2 linked regions of the Massilia sp. METH4 genome follow. The protein of the gene in region 1 interacts with the protein of each later gene in a pairwise test. Links are inferred from orthologs where the notes say so. Each region holds a gene or a part of one and is shown on either strand. Other genes may lie near its edges.

Region 1 (7,980 bases):
ATGCCCTGCCCAGGCCGGTTCCAGCGCAGCAGCGCCTCCGCGCCGGACACGCGGCCCGTCAGCAGGTTCACCTTCGGCTGGAAGTGCAGCTCCAGTTCGTTGTGATCGAGCGCGCGGCGCAGCGCCATTTCGAGGTCGAGCCGCGCCAGCACCTGCACGTTCATGCCGGCCGTGAAGAAGCGGTAGGCGTCGCTGCCCGCCTCCTTGGCCTGGCCCATCGCCGTGTTGGCGTACTTGACCAGGGTTTCCGGATCGGCCGCGTCGTCCGGGTAGACGGCGATGCCGATCGACGCCGTCATCGTGGCCTGGTGCTCGCCCAGCTGGAACGGCGCACGCAGCGCGTCGCGCACTTCGTTCGCCACCAGTACCGCATCCTGCTGGTCGCGCGTCATCGTGAGGATCAGGCCGAACTCGTCGCCGCCCAGGCGGCCCACGGTATCGCGGATGCGCGCCGACTGCACCAGCCGGCTGGCGAATTCGCGCAGCATCTCGTCGCCCATCGCGGCGCCCAGCGAATCGTTGATGTTCTTGAAGCGGTCCAGGCCGATGAACAGCACCACGATGCGCCACTCCTTGTCGCGCGCCAGGTCGATCGCATCGCCCAGCGTGCGGTAGAACAGCGTGCGGTTGGGCAGGCCCGTGAGGCTGTCGTAATGGGCCGCGTGCCGCAGCCGCTCCTCGGCCACGCGGCGCTCGGAAATGTCGCGCGCCACGCAGATCAGCGTGCGCTGCGCTTCGGCGTCCGGACCGCCGTGCTGCAGCTGCCAGTAGATCTCCACCGGCACCGTGGCGTGGTCGTGCCGCAGCAATTCCATTTCCAGCAGCATGGGCGCGCGGGCATCGCCACCGGCCGCCAGCGCCGCGTCGGCATGCTGGCGCAGGGATTCGTGCCCCCCAAGGCCGATGCGCGCCGGCTCCTGCGCCATCAGTTGCGCGCGCGTATAGCCCAGCATGCGGCAGGCGCCGTCGTTGACGTCCACCAGGCGCATCGTTTGCGCATCGATCAGGAAGATCCCGTCGGCCGTCGCATCCATCGCCGTGCGAAAGCGCTGCAGGTCGGCGGTGCGCTCGCGCACCGTGCGCTCCAGCACGATATTGTGGAACTTCGCCTCGCGCTGCATCAGCCGCACCTCGATCAGGTTGCGGATGCGCGTGAGCACCTCGACCGGGTCGAACGGCTTGCTGACGAAGTCGCGCGCACCGGCATCGAGCGCGGCCTGCTTCTTGTCCGGCTCGGCCGTCACCACCAGCACCGGCAGGTAACCTTCCGGCTCCAGCGGGCGCAACGCCTGCATCACGGCAAAGCCGTCCATGCCCGGCATTTGCAGGTCGAGGATGATGATGTCGTAGTTGTACTGCTCGTGCCAGGGCGCCACCACGCGCGGATCGGTGGTGGAACTCACGTGCGCATACCCCGTCGATTGCAGCAGATACTCCAGCAATTGCACATTGACGGGCTGGTCGTCCACGATCAGGATGCTCGCATTCTGGATATCGGCCCGGCTGATCATGACTCCTCCTTCTTCTCCGTCAGCGGCTGGGCCTGCCGCTCGGCGGTAGCATTTTCTTCGTTACCAGTGGTACCGACCGCGGTGATCGTGGCGTTGATCGCCTCGGTAAACTCGTCGATGTTAATCGGCTTGATCAGGTAACGGAAGAATCCTGCCGCAATTCCCCGTTCCACGTCGCGCGGCATCGCGTTGGCAGTCAGGGCGATCGCGGGGATCCCGGCCGTGCGGGGATCGGCGCGCAACTGGCGCAGCACCTCGAAACCGCTCATGCCGGGCAGGTTGATGTCGAGCAGCACCACGTCCGGCAAATGGGCGCGCGCCAGCTCCAGGCCCAGCTGGCCGTCGGGCGCCGACAGCAGGCGCAGCTCGGGGCGGAAACGGATGATCTCCTGCACCAGTTTCAGGTTGGCTGGATTGTCTTCCACGTACAGCAGCGTGATGCTGTCGCGTGCGGGTGCCGGCATGCCGGCACCGGCTGGCGCCAGCATGCGCGGCGGCGGCAGCGGCACCGGCTCGGTCGTCTTCAGCTCGACCCAGAACATGCTGCCCACGCCGGGGCTGCTGGTGACGCCGATGGTGCCGCCCATCAGCTCGACGAGGCGCTTGGTGACGACGAGGCCGATACCGCTGCCCTCTTCCACGCCCGCTTCCTGTCCCAGGCGGTTGAACGGCTGGAACAGCATGCGTACCTGCTCCGGCCGCAGGCCCATGCCGGTATCCTGCACAGAGACGCGCACCAGGCCCGGGCCGGATGGGGTGCAGTCGATCACCACGGCGCCGCCCTCGCGGTTGTACTTGATGGCGTTCGAGAGCAGGTTGAGCAACACCTGCTTGAGGCGCGTGCGATCGGCCGTCACGTTCGTCGTGCAGCGTTCCGGGAACAGCAGCCGGATGCCGCGCGCGGTGGCCAGCGGCGCCATCATCGCCTCGCACTCCTCCAGGATCTCCGGTAGCGCCACCGGTTCCATCGACAAGGCGACGGCGCCCGATTCGATCTTGGCCAGGTCGAGGATCTCGTTGATCAGCGTGAGCAGGTGGCGGCCGGACTTGAGGATGTGCTGGGCGAACTCCTTCTTCTGCGCCAGCGTGGAAGGCAGCTTGTCGGAAGTGAGAATCTGCGCGAAACCGAGGATGGCGTTGAGCGGCGTGCGCAATTCATGGCTCATCGACGACAGGAATGCCGACTTGGCCTGGTTGGCGCTTTTCGCCTCTTCCATCGCCATGGCCAGCTCGCGGTTCGCCATTTCCAGCTGCAGCGTGCGCTCGTGCACGCGCTGCTCCAGCTCCTGGTTCAGCCGCATCACTTCCTGCTGCGCCTCGCGCCGGCGCTCCGATTCGCGGGCGATCTCGCGGTTCGACGTTTCCAGCTCGCGCTTGCGGCTTTCGATATCGGCCAGCATCTTGTTGAACGAGCCGGCCAGCTCGGCCACCTCGTCCTCGCCCAGCCGCTCGGCGCGGCGCGACACGTCGCCGGTGGCGATCACCTCGCGCGCCACGTCGGCGATCGACAGGATGGGCCGCGTGATGACGTCGTTCAGGCGCCGGCTGACGAGCCACGCGCACATCAGCGCCAGCAGGCCGGCCACGATGCCGATCACGATGTAGTCGAGGAAGCGCGCCAGCACTTCATAGTCGGCGCGCAGGTAGACCGTGCCCAGCATTTCTCCGTTGTCGCGGATGGGCTTGAACAGGTAGAGCTTGCCATCCTCGATGCGGAACCCTTCGCGCCCCGGCGCCCGCGGCACGCCCGCCTTGTCGCCGGGCGCGGCGTATTGCGCGACCAGGCGGCCGCCGGCGTCGTAGATGGCGCCCGCATTCACCTTCGGGCGCAGGCGCAGCAGCGCCAGGTTCTCGTGAGCCAGCCGGTCGTCGTCGAATGAGAGGGCCGGCGCGCTCATGTGGCCGATCAGCTCCGCCTGGGTCGTCATGTCGTCGGTGATCGTCTGCTCGTAGATGTGCAGGTCGTACACGACGATCGTGCCGATCGATACCAGCACGGCCGGCAGCATCACCAGCGCGATCACGCCGAGCAGCTTGTTGCGCAGCGAGCGCAGCTTGATCATGGCGCGCCCCTCCGCCGTCCCGCGCCGGCTTGCCCATGCGGGAACGCCGCCGCAATTGGGCGTTCGCGGCCGCCGTCCGCCCGCCCGGGAACGAAGCCCGCGGCAAGGGTTGCGGCGAGCCAATGCCTCCGGGTGATCTTTCGAGGTTCCAAGTTGGCGGCCCGCGTAGCTTGAACACCCTTATTCTATCGTTCAGTTTGGGCGCGCGCCGCCAGCTTGGCGCGGCGCACCCGATCCCGACAATTTTTTCCGCACGCGTGGCCAGCGGCCAGAGCCCCGCGCTAGAATGGAACCGGACATTCTTTGCCGAAGGAGACACAAGTGAGTACGGACATCAACGAACTGGCCGCCCAGGTGGGCCGCGCCTTGCAGGACAAGGAATTGCTTCTGGCTACCGCCGAATCGTGCACCGGGGGCGGCGTGTCGCAGGCGATCACGGAGATCGCCGGGTCGACCGGCTGGTTCGATTGCGGTTTCGTCTGCTATTCGAATGCGTCGAAGACCGAACTGCTCGAAGTGCCGGCCGCGATGATCGCCCAGTTCGGCAGCGTCAGCGAGGAAGTGGCGGCCGCGATGGCCCAGGGCGCGCTGGCCAACAGCAACGCGCATGTGGCCGTATCCACCACCGGCATCGCCGGCCCCACCGGCGCCGTGCCGGGCAAGCCGGTCGGCACGGTCTGTTTCGGCTGGGCCAACGGCGATACCGTGCATACGGAACGCCTGGTGTTTTCCGGCGACCGCCGCGCGGTGCGCGAGCAGACCGTGGTCCACGCGCTCCAGGGCTTGCTGCGTTTCATCAATTAAGCGACGTAACCCGACGTCCTGGGCGCTCGGCCTGCCCGAGCGCCTTTGCTCTCCCGCATCCGCATTCCCTTCCCGAAACTTATCCCTCATCAACTTCCGGCCTCGGCCGGCTTGCGTCCTCGTCCACATGAGTCTAATATGTGAACAGCTATTCAAATGTTATAGATGAGATGAACTTGCCCGCCTCCATCCACGAGGAATCGGTCGCCCAGCTAGCCGATCTGTTCCACCTGCTGGGCGACCCGACCCGCCTGCGCATCGTGCTCGCGTGCGTGGCCGCGCCGATCGCCGTCAGCGACATCGCCGCCACGCTCGAGCTATCCAGCTCGCTGGTGAGCCACCACTTGCGCCTGCTGCGCGCGGCCCGCATCGTCAAGGCCGAGCGGCAGGGCAAGCAGGTGTTCTATTCGACCGCCGATGCGCATATCAGCGGTGTCCTGCGCGACATGCTCGAGCATATCGCCGAACCCTCCACTCCAGGTAACGACGTATGAGCGGCCACCACCACCACGGGCACGACCATGGACACCATGGCCACCACCACCATCATGGCGATCCGGCCGACCATGGGCGCGCGTTCGCGATCGCGATCGCGCTGAACGCGGTCTTCGTGGCCGTCGAATTCGGCTACGGTTTCCTGGCCAATTCCACGGCGCTGATGGCCGATGCGGGCCATAACCTGTCCGACGTGCTGGGCCTGATGCTGGCGTGGGGCGCCGCCATCCTGGCCAAGCGCGAACCGTCGCGCCGCTATACCTACGGCTGGCGCAGCAGTTCGATGCTCGCCGCACTGTTCAACGGCATGCTGCTGATGGCCGCCTGCGGCGCCATCGCCTGGGAAGCGGTGCTGCAACTGATCCACCCGGTGCCCGTGCACGGCGTCACGGTCTCGGCGGTGGCCGGCATCGGCATCCTCGTCAACGGCTTCTCGGCCTGGCTGTTCATGAAGGGCAGCAAGGACGACCTGAACATCCGCGGCGCCTACCTGCACCTGGCGGCGGACGCCGCGATCTCGCTGGGCGTGCTGGTGTCCGGCCTGGTCGTGATGTTCACGGGCTGGAGCTGGCTCGACCCGGTGGTCAGCCTGGGCATCGTGGTCATGATCGTGGCCGGCACGTGGTCGCTGCTGAAGACTTCGCTGCGGATGATGTTGGCCGCCGTGCCGGGCAATGTGGATTCGCGCGAAGTGGAGCAGTTCCTGCGCGCCCGGCCGGGTGTGACCGACGTGCACGACATGCACATCTGGTCGATGAGCACGACGGAAACGGCGCTGACTGCGCACCTGGTGATGCCGGGCGGTTACCCCGGCGACGTTGCGATGGACGAGATCGCGCGCAGCCTGCGCGAGCAGTTCGCCATTCATCACAGCACGCTGCAGACGGAAATGGGCACTACGGAACATGCCTGCTGCCTCGCGGGGAACGGGCAAGAGCAAGCAGAGGAGCAGGCGCATGACCACGACCATGACCATGACGATCATGGCCACCAGCACGGCCATTCACATGGCCATGCCCAGCATCACTGATCGGCCAGCCCGGCGAACAGCTGCGTGCTCAGGTAGCGTTCGCCGAACGATGGGATGATCGTTACGATCAGCTTGCCCTCGTTTTCCGGCCGGCGCGCCACCTGTACGGCGGCCCACAGCGCGGCACCGGCCGAGATGCCCACCAGCAGGCCCTCCTCGCGCGCCGCCCGGCGTGCGTAGTCGAACGCGTCGTCGTTCTTCACCGCCACCACTTCGCTGTAGACATGGGTGTTCAGCACGCCCGGCACGAAGCCGGCGCCGATGCCCTGGATCGGGTGCGGTCCCTTGGTACCCTTGGACAGCATGGGCGACGCCTCGGGTTCCACGGCGATGCACTGGAACGACGGCTTGCGTTCCTTGATCACCTCGCCCACGCCCGTGATCGTGCCGCCCGTGCCCACGCCGGCCACGAGGATGTCCACCTTGCCGTCCGTGTCGCGCCAGATTTCCTCGGCGGTGGTGCGGCGGTGGATCTCGGGGTTGGCGGGATTGTTGAACTGCTGGGGCATCAGGTAGCGGCTGTCGGACTGCGCCATTTCCTCGGCGCGGCGGATCGCTCCCACCATGCCTTCGCTGCCGGGCGTGAGCACCAGCTCGGCGCCATACGCGCGCAGCAGCATGCGGCGTTCGCGGCTCATCGTTTCCGGCATCACCAGCGTGCACTTGTAGCCGCGCGCCGCGCACACCATCGCCAGCGCGATGCCGGTATTGCCGCTGGTCGGTTCGAGGATGATCGTGTCGGGCTTGATCTGCCCGGCCTGTTCGGCCGCGGCGATCATCGACAGGCCGATCCGGTCCTTCACGCTGTGGGCCGGATTGTAGAACTCCAGCTTGGCCAGGAGTTGCGCGGGCGCGCCCTGGCTCAAGCCGCCTTGAGTCAATCGATTGATGCGGACCAGCGGGGTATTGCCGATCAGCGCCGTGACATCATTCGCAACGTTCATCGAGGTCTCCGCACGAGGAATGGGAGACCAGTGTAACGCCGCGGCTTATTTCACGTCGAGCAGTTCGACGTCGAAAATCAGTGCCGAGTTCGCCGGAATGCCGGGCATGGCCCGCGAGCCGTAGGCCAGCTCGGACGGAATGATCAGCGTGCGCTTGCCGCCCACCTTCATGCCGGCCACGCCCTGCTCCCAGCCCTTGATGACCTGGCCGGAGCCGAGGCGGAACTCGAGCGGGTCGCCGCGGTCGCGCGACGAGTCGAACTTGCGGCCCTTGTGGTTCTTGGCCATCGGACGGTACAGCCAGCCCGTGTAATGCACGGACACCGTGCTGCCGGGGGTCGCTTCGGTGCCGGTGCCGGCCTTGGTATCGTTGACGATCAGCTTGTCGGCGGCGGGGCCGATCGTGGCGGAGCCGGGCACCACGGGCGCGGCCGGCGCTTCCGCCTGGGCGGCCGGCTGGGCCGGCGCGGCTTGCTGGACCGGCGGCTGCGCTTCTTGCGGCGCCGGTTGGCTTGGGGACTGGGCGTGCGCGAACGCGGCGGCGCACAGCAGGAGGGACAGCACTGGAGCGGACAGACGGGTCATCATGTATTCTTTCTGTACTGGGTGTTGAGGCGGCAACATGATAGCAAACGAACCTGAAGAGATGCCAAACGGGCAGCAAACGGCGGGGCAGCAAACGGCGGGGCAGCAAACGGCGGAGCAGCAAACGGCGGAGCAGCAGCCGGCGGCGCCGGGGCGCAAGCTGTTCTTCGCGCTGTGGCCCGATGCGGCGTCGCGCGCCGCGCTGGCCACGCTGCAGGCTCCCGTGGCCGGGCGCCTAACGGCGGCGGCCAAGCTGCACCTCACGCTGGCCTTCCTGGGCCACGTGCCGGCGGACCGGGTACCGGCGCTGCTCGCCGTCCGCGACCGCCTCGCCGTGCCGCCGCTGCGGCTCGTGATCGACTGCTACGGCTACTTCGCGCGGCCGCGCATCGCCTGGGCCGGCATGACGCAGGTGCCGGCCGGACTCGTGGCGCTGCACGAGGAGCTGGTGCGGGAGCTCGATGCGGCCGGCTTTTCCGCCGCCACGCACGGCTCGTTCAAGCCGCACGTGACCCTGGCGCGCGAGGCAAGGCATGCGCCGCCGGACG
Region 2 (9,377 bases), 3.0 Mb from region 1 along the record:
AATACGAGTAGTCGTTCTCAGCACAACCAACTGTCAGGTTCCCAGAGGTGGTTGCCGAGCTGCCGATAACACGGGGCAACTTTCGCACGGGTGCCCTGCCCGTCCAGCCCTCGGCGGGCTTCAGGTGGCTGCGGCAACTTCGCGCCCCGACGGCGGCATCGTCCAACATGAAGAAACGCTTGCGTCACCGAAAATCGGTGTTATAGTTCACTACATCACCAGTCCAATAGCTCACCGATACTGGAGGAACCATGTATGTGGAATGACAATGCGCCGATCTACCGCCAGCTGAAGGAGCGGGTGATCGGCATGATGCTCGATGGCTTGCTCAAGCCCGGCGACGCCCTGCCCTCCGTGCGGCAGGTGGCGGCCGACTACCAGTTGAACCCGATTACCGTATCGCGGGCGTATCAGGAGCTGGTCGATGAAACCTTGGTGGAAAAACGAAGGGGGATGGGTATGTACGTGACTGAAGGCGCCGTGGAAAAACTGCTGGCCTCGGAGCGCGAGCGCTTCCTGCGCGAAGAATGGCCGGCGATGGTCGAACGCATTCGCCGGCTCGGCCTCGATATGGAAAAGCTGCTGCGCGCCACGCAGCCGGGGAGCGCGGGATGAGCGCCGTGATCACCGCGCGCAATCTCGTCAAGCGCTACGGCAAGCGCACCGCGCTGGACGGCGTGAGCTTCGACGTGCAGCCGGGCCGCATCGTGGGCCTGATCGGCCCGAACGGCTCCGGCAAGACCACCACGCTGAAGGCCGCGCTGGGCCTGTGCCAGTTCGAGGGCGAGCTGTCGGTGCTGGGCCTGGACCCGCGCACGCAGCGCGACGAGCTGATGAAGGACGTGTGCTTCATCGCCGACGTGGCCATCCTGCCCCGCTGGCTGAAGGTCAAGGAGGCGATCGACTTCGTGGCCGGCGTGCATCCGCGCTTCGACAGGGCGAAGGCCGAGCGCTATCTTGCCGGCACCAAGCTCGCGCCGGACATGCGGGTGCGCGCCATGTCCAAGGGCATGATCGTGCAATTGCACCTGGCCCTCGTGATGGCGATCGACGCAAAGCTGCTGGTGCTGGACGAACCCACGCTCGGGCTGGACATCCTGTACCGCAAGGAGTTCTACCAGAACCTGCTGGAGGATTACTTCGACGAGCACAAGACCATCGTCATCACCACGCACCAGATCGAGGAGGTCGAGCACATCCTCACGGACGTGCTGTTCATCCGCGAAGGCCGCATCGCGCTGGCCGCATCGATGGAGGAGATCGGCCAGCGCTACACCGAGGTGATGGTGCACCCGCAGCATGCCGCCGCGGCATCGGCCCTGCTGCCGCTGACGCAGCGCACCGTGTTCGGCAAGAGCGTGATGCTGTTCGACGGCGTGTCGAAGGAGCAGCTTGAAAACCTTGGCGAAACGAGGACGCCCAGCGTGGCGGATCTGTTCGTCGCCAGCATGAAGGGGAGCTACGAATGAATACGATGCGCAAGACGATGCCGTGGCTGATCCGGCGCGAAGTGTGGGAAAACAAGGGCATGCTGACGTGGGTGCCGCTGGCGATCGCCGCGCTGATGATCGTGGCCGTGCTGGGCATTGCCATCGGCGGCCAGAAGGCGACCATCCAGGTCGACGGCGTCCCGACGTCGGTTGCCGGCGCGACCGTGCAGCTGGGCGAGCGCCAGATCCAGACGCTTGCCGAAGCCATTGCCGTGATGGCGCCGGTCAGCGCCTCGGTCCTGTACCTGGCCATGGCCTTCATGGTCTTCTTCTACAGCCTGGGCAGCCTGTACGACGAGCGCCGCGACCGCAGCATCCTGTTCTGGAAGTCCCTGCCCGTGTCGGATGCGGCCACCGTGCTGTCCAAGGCCGCCTTTGCGCTGATCGGCATCCCCTTGCTCATCATTGCCGTGGAACTGGTTACCTCATGGGTCATCATCGGCATCGGCATGGCGGGACTCGCGATGAAAGGCACCAATATCTTCCCACAGGTGCTCGCGCATCCGCAATTCTGGCTTGGTCCGCTGAAGGTGCTTTCGCTGCTGCCCGTGTATGCGCTGTGGGCACTGCCGACAGTGGGCTGGCTGCTGCTTGTATCGGCCTGGGCCCGCGGCAAGGTTTTCCTGTGGGCCGTCGGGGTGCCGCTGCTCGCGCTGATCCTGCTCGTATGGATCGAAAAGGGGCTGCAGCAATCCATCAATACCCAGTGGGTGATCGAAAAATTCATCAGCAGGTTGCTCGTTGGCGTCATGCCCGGCACCTGGCTCATGGCCACTGGAGTCGCCGGGCGGGCACGCGAAATGGAAGTGGCGGCGCAAGGACCGGCCGCCGGCTTCGATCTCATCTGGCGCTCATCCTGGGCCAGCGTGGCGACCCCGGAAATGATCCTTGGCGCACTGGCCGGCATCGCCATGATCGCCGGCGCAATCTGGCTGCGCCGCCACCGCGAAGAGGGTTGATCGGTGTCAGCTCAGCTGTAAGCGTGATCTTACAGCGCTGCCAGCCGCGCACCGATGCCGTGCGTGGGTGGTGATTGAGATAATGGCAACCATTCCGCCAGCGCCAGACCCGACGGGTCTCGCGTTGGCTGTTGTTTTGAAGGATGGTTCCAAAAATGCAAACAACAATGAAAATAAGCGACCAGCGTTATCTCGACGGTGCGAACCGGTACTGCACCGAGCCCTGCCTGCTGAGCATTCTCGATCTCGGCCACCCCACTCCGTACTCCGCCAGCGATATGCAGCAATTGCGAGCGCGCCTCAAGAAGGTGTTGCCGGGCCTGCGCCAGGGGCGCAGCCTGATCGGCGTGATTGGCGACGATGTCGATGCGCCCGGCCGCGGCCTGCAACTGGCGCGCCTGATCCAGAGCGTGGCGATCGAACTGCACCGCCTCACGGGCGACGAAGTGATGATGGGCTTTGTCGGCCCCGTACCGAAGATGCCGGGCCGCTACCGGCTGATCCTGCCCTTCCGCTGCGGCACCGTGGCCAACGCGGCGCTGAAGCTGGCGATCGGCCTCGTGGCCGCGCTGCTCGCCGGCGAAGAGTTTCCGCTGGCCGACGGGCTGAAGGAACTGCGCGGCATTGCCGCCGCGGGGGCGCCGTCTATTCGAATTGCCGCCTGAATTGCTCGAACTGGGCGGCCAGGGCGGCATAGTCCGCCCTCAGCTGCTGCACTTCCAGCTCCAGCTGGGCCACGCGGTCGGCGCGTGAGGCGCCACCGGGCGCCACCGCGGCCGTGCCATAGCCCGCCTCTTCCCGCGCCAGCTGAATCTCGCCACCCAGCAATTGACCGTAACGCGGTTCCTTCGTGCCCGGCGCCAGCGCCAGCTTGGCCACCAGCGGCGGGTACTTGTCGATCAAGAATTGCAGTGCCGTCTCCACGTCCGCCACCGACTTGAATTCGTGCAGGCGGCCCGTGCGCGTGCGGATCTCGCCGGCGGTCTGGTGGCCGCGCAGCATCAGCACGGCGAGCACGGCCAGCTTGTCCTGCTCGAGCGACCACTTGATGCGCATGCGGTGCTCGTATTTCGTCACGCGCGCGCCGGCGGCCGCCACGGCGTTGACGAGGCGGCGCTCGGTGAGCCGGGCCAGCACGTCGGCCACGGTGTCTTCCGAGATCTGCATCACCGGATCGCGGCTGGACAGCTGGTTGCAGCCATTGGTGAGCGCATTGAGCGACATCGGGTAGTTGTCCGGCGTCAGTGCTTCCTTCTCGGCCAGCACGGCCAGCACGCGGATCTCGAACGGGTCGAGCGTATCGGACGTTGCGGAAGGTGCGGAACCTTCGGACTGCGTATTGCCTGCTTCTGTCATCTCTCTATCCTCAATCGACCAGCTTGTTCAAGTGCGCGGGGTCGCCCTTGCCGACGGCTTCGATCTCCCCGCATTGCAAACCATTTTCCTTCAGCAGCGCGATGATGCGTTCGATCTGCCGCTCCTGCGCGGCCGCGTGGTTGATCAGCCCATGCAAGGCCTTGGACATCGGATCGTCGCCATTCGGCGTAACGCCGTAGGCGGCGAACAGCCGCTGCGCGTGAGCATCGTGTTTCTGCACGATATGGGCGGGGTTGCCCACGGCGGTAGCGCCCGGCGGCACGGGCTTGAGCAGCACGGCGTTCGAACCCACCTTGGCATACTCGCCCACCGTGAAGCCGCCCAGCACCTTGGCGCCGGCGCCGACGATCACGCCGCGCTCCAGCGTGGGATGGCGCTTCGCGCCCTGCGTGAGCGACGTGCCGCCCAGCGTGACACCCTGGTAGATCGTGCAATCGTCGCCGATCTCGGCCGTTTCACCGACCACCACGCCGAAGCCGTGGTCGATGAAGACCCGGCGGCCGATCCTGGCACCCGGATGGATTTCGATGCCCGTGACGATGCGCGCGAGCGAGCTGATGAATCTGCCCAGCCACTTCAGGCCATGGGTCCAGCACCAGTGTGCCCAGCGGTGCGCAATAATCGCGTGCAAGCCCGGGTAACACGTCAGCACCTCCCAGGCATTGCGGGCGGCGGGATCGCGTTCGATGATGCTGCGGATGTCTTGGCGCAGGTTGCGGAACATGGGCGTACGGAGTCGACGGCGATATCTCGATGGTAGCGCATCGCTGGTGAAGGTGCAGCGGATGGGCCGGCCGGCAGCCATTTACCCCAGGGTCTGCACTTGGGGTAAGGAGGCCGTCGCAACGCCCAACAGGAAGGGATCAGCCTTCCTTCGCGATCCTCTGCCGCCGCGCCTCGTACAGGCACACACCCGATGCCACGGACACATTCAGGCTCTCGACCGACCCAAACATCGGGATATTGACCAGCACGTCGCAGGTCTCGCGCGTCAGCCGGCGCATGCCCTCGCCTTCCGAGCCCATCACCAGCGCGGTCGGGCCGGTGAAGTCGGCTTCGTAGAGACCCTTCTCGCCATCGTCGGACGTGCCGATCAGCCAGATGCCGCGATCCTTCAGTTCGCGCAGGGTGCGCGCGAGGTTCGTCACGGTGATGTAGGGCACGGTCTCGGCGGCGCCGCTGGCCACCTTCGCGGCGGTGGCGTTCAAGCCCACCGCGCGGTCCTTCGGCACGATCACGGCATGCGCGCCGACACCGTCGGCCACGCGCAGGCAGGCACCCAGGTTGTGCGGATCGGTAATCCCGTCCAGCACCAGCAGCAGCGGCGGGCCTTCGATGGCGTCCAGCAGTTCGTCGAGGTTGCGGGCCAATGCCAGCTGCGACGCGAAGGCGATCACGCCCTGGTGGCGGCGGGTGCCGACGATCTTGTCGAGGCGGGCCGAGTCGACCGGCATCACGCGCACGCCGGCCGCCTTGGCATTGGCGATCAGGTCTTTCATGCGGCGATCGTCGCGCGCGGCATCGACGAAGATTTCCTCGACCGACGAGGCTTCGTGACGCAGGCGCGAGGTGACGGCATGGAAGCCGAAAATCATTTTGTTCTTGGACATGGTACTTGGTTCTTATGTGGCGAAGGGACTCGCCGGAAATGCGCCGAGGCAGGTGCCGCGGCGATGGCTTGCCTGGTTGATTATCGCTTCTTGCGGGTTTTGCTGTCAGTCCTGGCAGGCGCCTTGGCAGCCACTTCCGCGGCTGGCTTGGCAGCGCCCCGGGTCTTGGCGTTCTTGCCGTTCTTGGCGTTCTTGGCGCTATTGGCTGGCGCGGCTGCCTCGGCGCGGCGCTTGCCCTTGGGCTCGAACTCGACCTGGGGCACCAGCTTGATCGATGGCGGCGCTGCCGGCTTGCGGGCCACCGGCGCCGGCGCATCCTCGAACGTCACGGCAGGCTCCGTCCTCCCCTTGCGCGGCCCGGCCTTGCCTTCCCTTGCCGCGGGAGCGCCCGCGCCCCTGCCCGCGCCGTTGCGCGACGCGGCGCCGCGCCCACCGCCGCGGCGTGGCTTCACGTCGTCGGCAAAGGCCTCGTCGTCATCGAACGCCGCACCCTTGCGGCCGCCGCGCGCGGGCGGTGCCAGGCTGTCGGTCTCGCTCGGCGCCAGGCGCAGGTCGATCTTGCGCGACTCGAGGTCCACGCGCACGACCTGCACGGTCACGCGGTCGGTCAGCTGGTAGCGCTTGCCGGTGCGCTCGCCGCGCAGTTCGTGGCGCGCGTCGTCGTACTGGAAATAGTCGGCGCCCAGGTCCGTCACGTGCACCAGGCCCTCGACGAACAGCTGGTCGAGCTGCACGAAGATGCCGAACGTCGTCACGCCGGTGATGATGCCGCTGAACTCCTCGCCCAGCTTGTCCTGCATGAAGTAGCACTTCAGCCAGGCTTCCACGTCGCGCGAGGCCTCGTCGGCGCGGCGCTCGTTGGCCGAGCAGTGCACGCCCAGCGCATCCCACACCGTCAGGTCGCGCGCCGGCTTCGGTTCCTTGCCCTCGGCCTTGTCCTTCAGTTGCTGGCGCCGCGTCGCGTTCGAGATCGTGGTGTTCAGCACGCTCTTGTCCTCGATCTTCGGCTCGTACTTCTTGCCCTGCAGGATCGCCTTGATGGCGCGGTGCGTCAGCAGGTCGGGGTAGCGGCGGATCGGGCTCGTGAAGTGCGCGTAGGCTTCATAGGCCAGGCCGAAGTGGCCGATGTTTTCCGGGCTGTAGACCGCCTGCTGCATCGAGCGCAGCAGCATCGTCTGCAGCAGGTTCGCGTCCGGCCGCTCCTTGATCTTCTTCATCAGCTCGGCGTAGTCGCCGGCGACCGGCTTGTCGCCGCCGCCCAGCGACAAGCCCACCTGCTTGAGGAACTCGCGCACTTGCGTGAGCTTTTCCTTCGTCGGCGCGGCGTGGATGCGGTAGGTGCCCGGGTGCTTGTGGCGCAGCAGCAGGTCGGCGGCGCACACGTTGGCGGCCAGCATGCATTCCTCGATCAGCTTGTGCGCATCGTTGCGGGTGCGCGGGATGATCTTCTCGATCTTGCCGGCCGGGTTGCAGACGATATACGTTTCCGTCGTCTCGAAATCGATCGCGCCGCGTTCCAGGCGCGCCTTCAACAGCGCATGGTAGACCGCGTACAGGTCCTGCAGATGCGGCACCAGGTGCGAGCGCTTCGCCGCTTCCGGGCCCTTCGTGTTCGACAGGATCGCCGCCACTTCGGTGTACGTGAAGCGCGCGGCCGAGTGGATCACGGCCGGGTAGAACTGGTAAGCCTTGATCTCGCCCTTCGCGGTGATCACGGCGTCGCACACCAGCGTGAGGCGGTCGACGTTCGGGTTCAGCGAGCACAGGCCGTTCGACAGCTTTTCCGGCAGCATCGGGATCACCCGGCGCGGGAAATACACGGACGTGCTGCGTTCGAGCGCGTCGTTGTCGAGCGCATCGTTCGGCTTCACGTAATGGGAAACGTCGGCGATCGCCACGATCAGGCGGAACGCGTTGGCACGGCCCACCTTCACCTGTTCGCAATACACGGCATCGTCGAAGTCGCGCGCATCCTCGCCATCGATGGTTACCAGCGGCACGTCGCGCAGGTCGACACGCTCGCCCCAATCCTTCTCGTGCACCACGTCCGGCAGCTTGTTGGCCTGCTTCAGCGCGCCATCCGAGAACACGTGCGGCACGCCGAACTTGCGCACGGCGATCTCGATCTCCATGCCGGGGTCGTCCATGTCGCCCAGTACCTCGACGATCCTGCCCACGGGTTGCTTGAAGCGGCCAGGCTGCTCGGTCAACTCCACGCTGACGATCTGCCCGCTCTTGGCCTTGCCGGGGGAACCGGCCACGAGAATATCCTGGCCGATGCGCTTGTCTTCCGGGGCCACGATCCACACGCCGTTATCCTTCAGCAGGCGGCCGATAATGTGCGTGTTGCCCCGCTCGACCACCTCGACGATCGTGCCCTCCGGGCGGCCGCGCCGGTCGTAGCCGGTGATGCGCGCCAGCACCTTGTCGCCGTGCAGCACTTTCTGCATCTCGCGCTCGGACAGGAACAGGTCGTCGCCCGGTTCATCGGGAATCACGAAGCCGAAACCGTCGCGGTGGGCGCTGACCCGGCCCGAGACGAAGTCGGAGTGGTCGGCCAGCACATAGAAGCCGCTGCCATCGGAACGAATCTGGCCGTCACGCTCCATCGCGTTCAGGCGGCGCGTGAGCACGGGCTGGGAGTCGGCTTTCACCCCGAGCGACATGGACAGCGTGCGCAGGTCGAGCGGCGCGTTGGCGCTGCGGAAGATGCCGAGGATTTCCTCGCGGCTGGGAATGGTGTGGATCGTCTGGTTCAAAACTGTTCTTTGGTCTTATTAGTTGGCAAATTCGGATGATCGTGAGGGAAAGGCGGCAACGTAGTGTACCGGAGGCGGGGCGGTTTGCCTAACGTGCGCCAAACGGAGCGTGCGCCGGCGGCACTTTCGGATGACCCTTTGACATTCGGGACGGTTGCTCTATAATCCGGTCTCCCGCAGCGATGCGGGATTGAAGAGTGGATGTGCAGTGTGGAATGAAAGTTCATCTGGCGCAAAACTCTCCAAAGCATTATGATAGCAGGACTTAGAAGCGCAGGAGTTGCAAGCATCAGTGCCCACGTGGCGGAATTGGTAGACGCGCATGGTTCAGGTCCATGTGCCGCGAGGTGTGGGGGTTCGAATCCCTCCGTGGGCACCACTCTACCGGATACGACGAACGAGCCGTGAATCGCGAGATTCACGGCTTTTTTGCTTCACGCGGCCATTGCCATGCAGCCGTTTGACCCACTGGAAACAGCAATATTTCCAGTAATGCACAAAATACCCTTGCGCAATATCGATACGGCCATTATGATGCGTGCCTCGTTGCAGTACAGCGCAGCGAAATGAGTTGAAAGCAGTGCCCACGTGGCGGAATTGGTAGACGCGCATGGTTCAGGTCCATGTGCCGCAAGGTGTGGGGGTTCGAGTCCCTCCGTGGGCACCACTCTACCGGATACGACGAAAGGCCGCGGATCGCGAGATCCGCGGCCTTTTTGTTTTCGTCGGCCCCTTTTACGCTCGCGACGATTCCACGCGCCGCGCCGACGCATGCGCATGCATTTCCCCTCTCGCGCCAAGGCTGCGCACGCTTCTTGCCTCTTCCTTGTCGTCCATCCTCAGGGAGCACGCCATGAAGACGCTGTTGACCGCCATTACCCTGGCCACCGCCACCGTTGCCACCGCTTCGGCCGGCGCCGCGCCACCATTCCATTTCCAGTGCATCGCCGGCATGTCGCCCCATCCGCACGATGGCGCAAGCCCGGGCGCGTTCGATTTCATCGGCGGTGTCGACATTCTGGACATCCATCCCGCCCCGCCAGACTTCTACCCGGACCCTGAATCCACTGCCCTCCCCGGCCTGGACCTGTTCGGCTATCCGGCGCCCCGCGACGGCGTGAGCGGCTGGACAGGGGCCGACCCCGAAAAGTACTTCTCCATCGATGACGGAGCCATGGCCGG

The links.
Region 2: the proteins of cysK (region 1) and cysE interact in binary tests that used the Escherichia coli proteins (3 or more experiments, as listed by UniProt). The link is inferred for Massilia sp. METH4 from one-to-one orthologs.

What each region holds. Positions count from the first base shown.
Region 1 is NZ_CP146614.1:1,091,380-1,099,359, forward strand. The notes cover bases 4,873-7,709. They hold cysK (cysteine synthase A), read right to left. Parts: upstream 6,848-7,709; coding sequence 5,897-6,847; downstream 4,873-5,896. Other genes in these bases: V6Z91_RS04855 (cation diffusion facilitator family transporter), read left to right, coding at 4,873-5,903; V6Z91_RS04865 (FKBP-type peptidyl-prolyl cis-trans isomerase), read right to left, coding at 6,893-7,432; thpR (RNA 2',3'-cyclic phosphodiesterase), read left to right, coding at 7,470-7,709. In the rest of the region: V6Z91_RS04835 (EAL domain-containing protein), read right to left, coding at 1-1,511; V6Z91_RS04840 (ATP-binding protein), read right to left, coding at 1,508-3,574; V6Z91_RS04845 (CinA family protein), read left to right, coding at 3,896-4,378; V6Z91_RS04850 (metalloregulator ArsR/SmtB family transcription factor), read left to right, coding at 4,549-4,872; more of V6Z91_RS04855, read left to right, coding at 4,869-4,872; more of thpR, read left to right, coding at 7,710-7,980.
Region 2 is NZ_CP146614.1:4,136,897-4,146,273, reverse strand. Bases 2,684-5,519 are described here. They hold cysE (serine O-acetyltransferase), read right to left. Parts: upstream 4,551-5,519; coding sequence 3,816-4,550; downstream 2,684-3,815. Other genes in these bases: rnr (ribonuclease R), read right to left, coding at 5,517-5,519; rlmB (23S rRNA (guanosine(2251)-2'-O)-methyltransferase RlmB), read right to left, coding at 4,690-5,436; V6Z91_RS18285 (YceH family protein), read right to left, coding at 3,095-3,805; V6Z91_RS18290 (hypothetical protein), read left to right, coding at 2,684-3,114. Outside these bases: V6Z91_RS18305 (GntR family transcriptional regulator), read left to right, coding at 256-615; V6Z91_RS18300 (ABC transporter ATP-binding protein), read left to right, coding at 612-1,469; V6Z91_RS18295 (hypothetical protein), read left to right, coding at 1,466-2,449; more of V6Z91_RS18290, read left to right, coding at 2,617-2,683; more of rnr, read right to left, coding at 5,520-8,195; V6Z91_RS18255 (hypothetical protein), read left to right, coding at 9,049-9,377.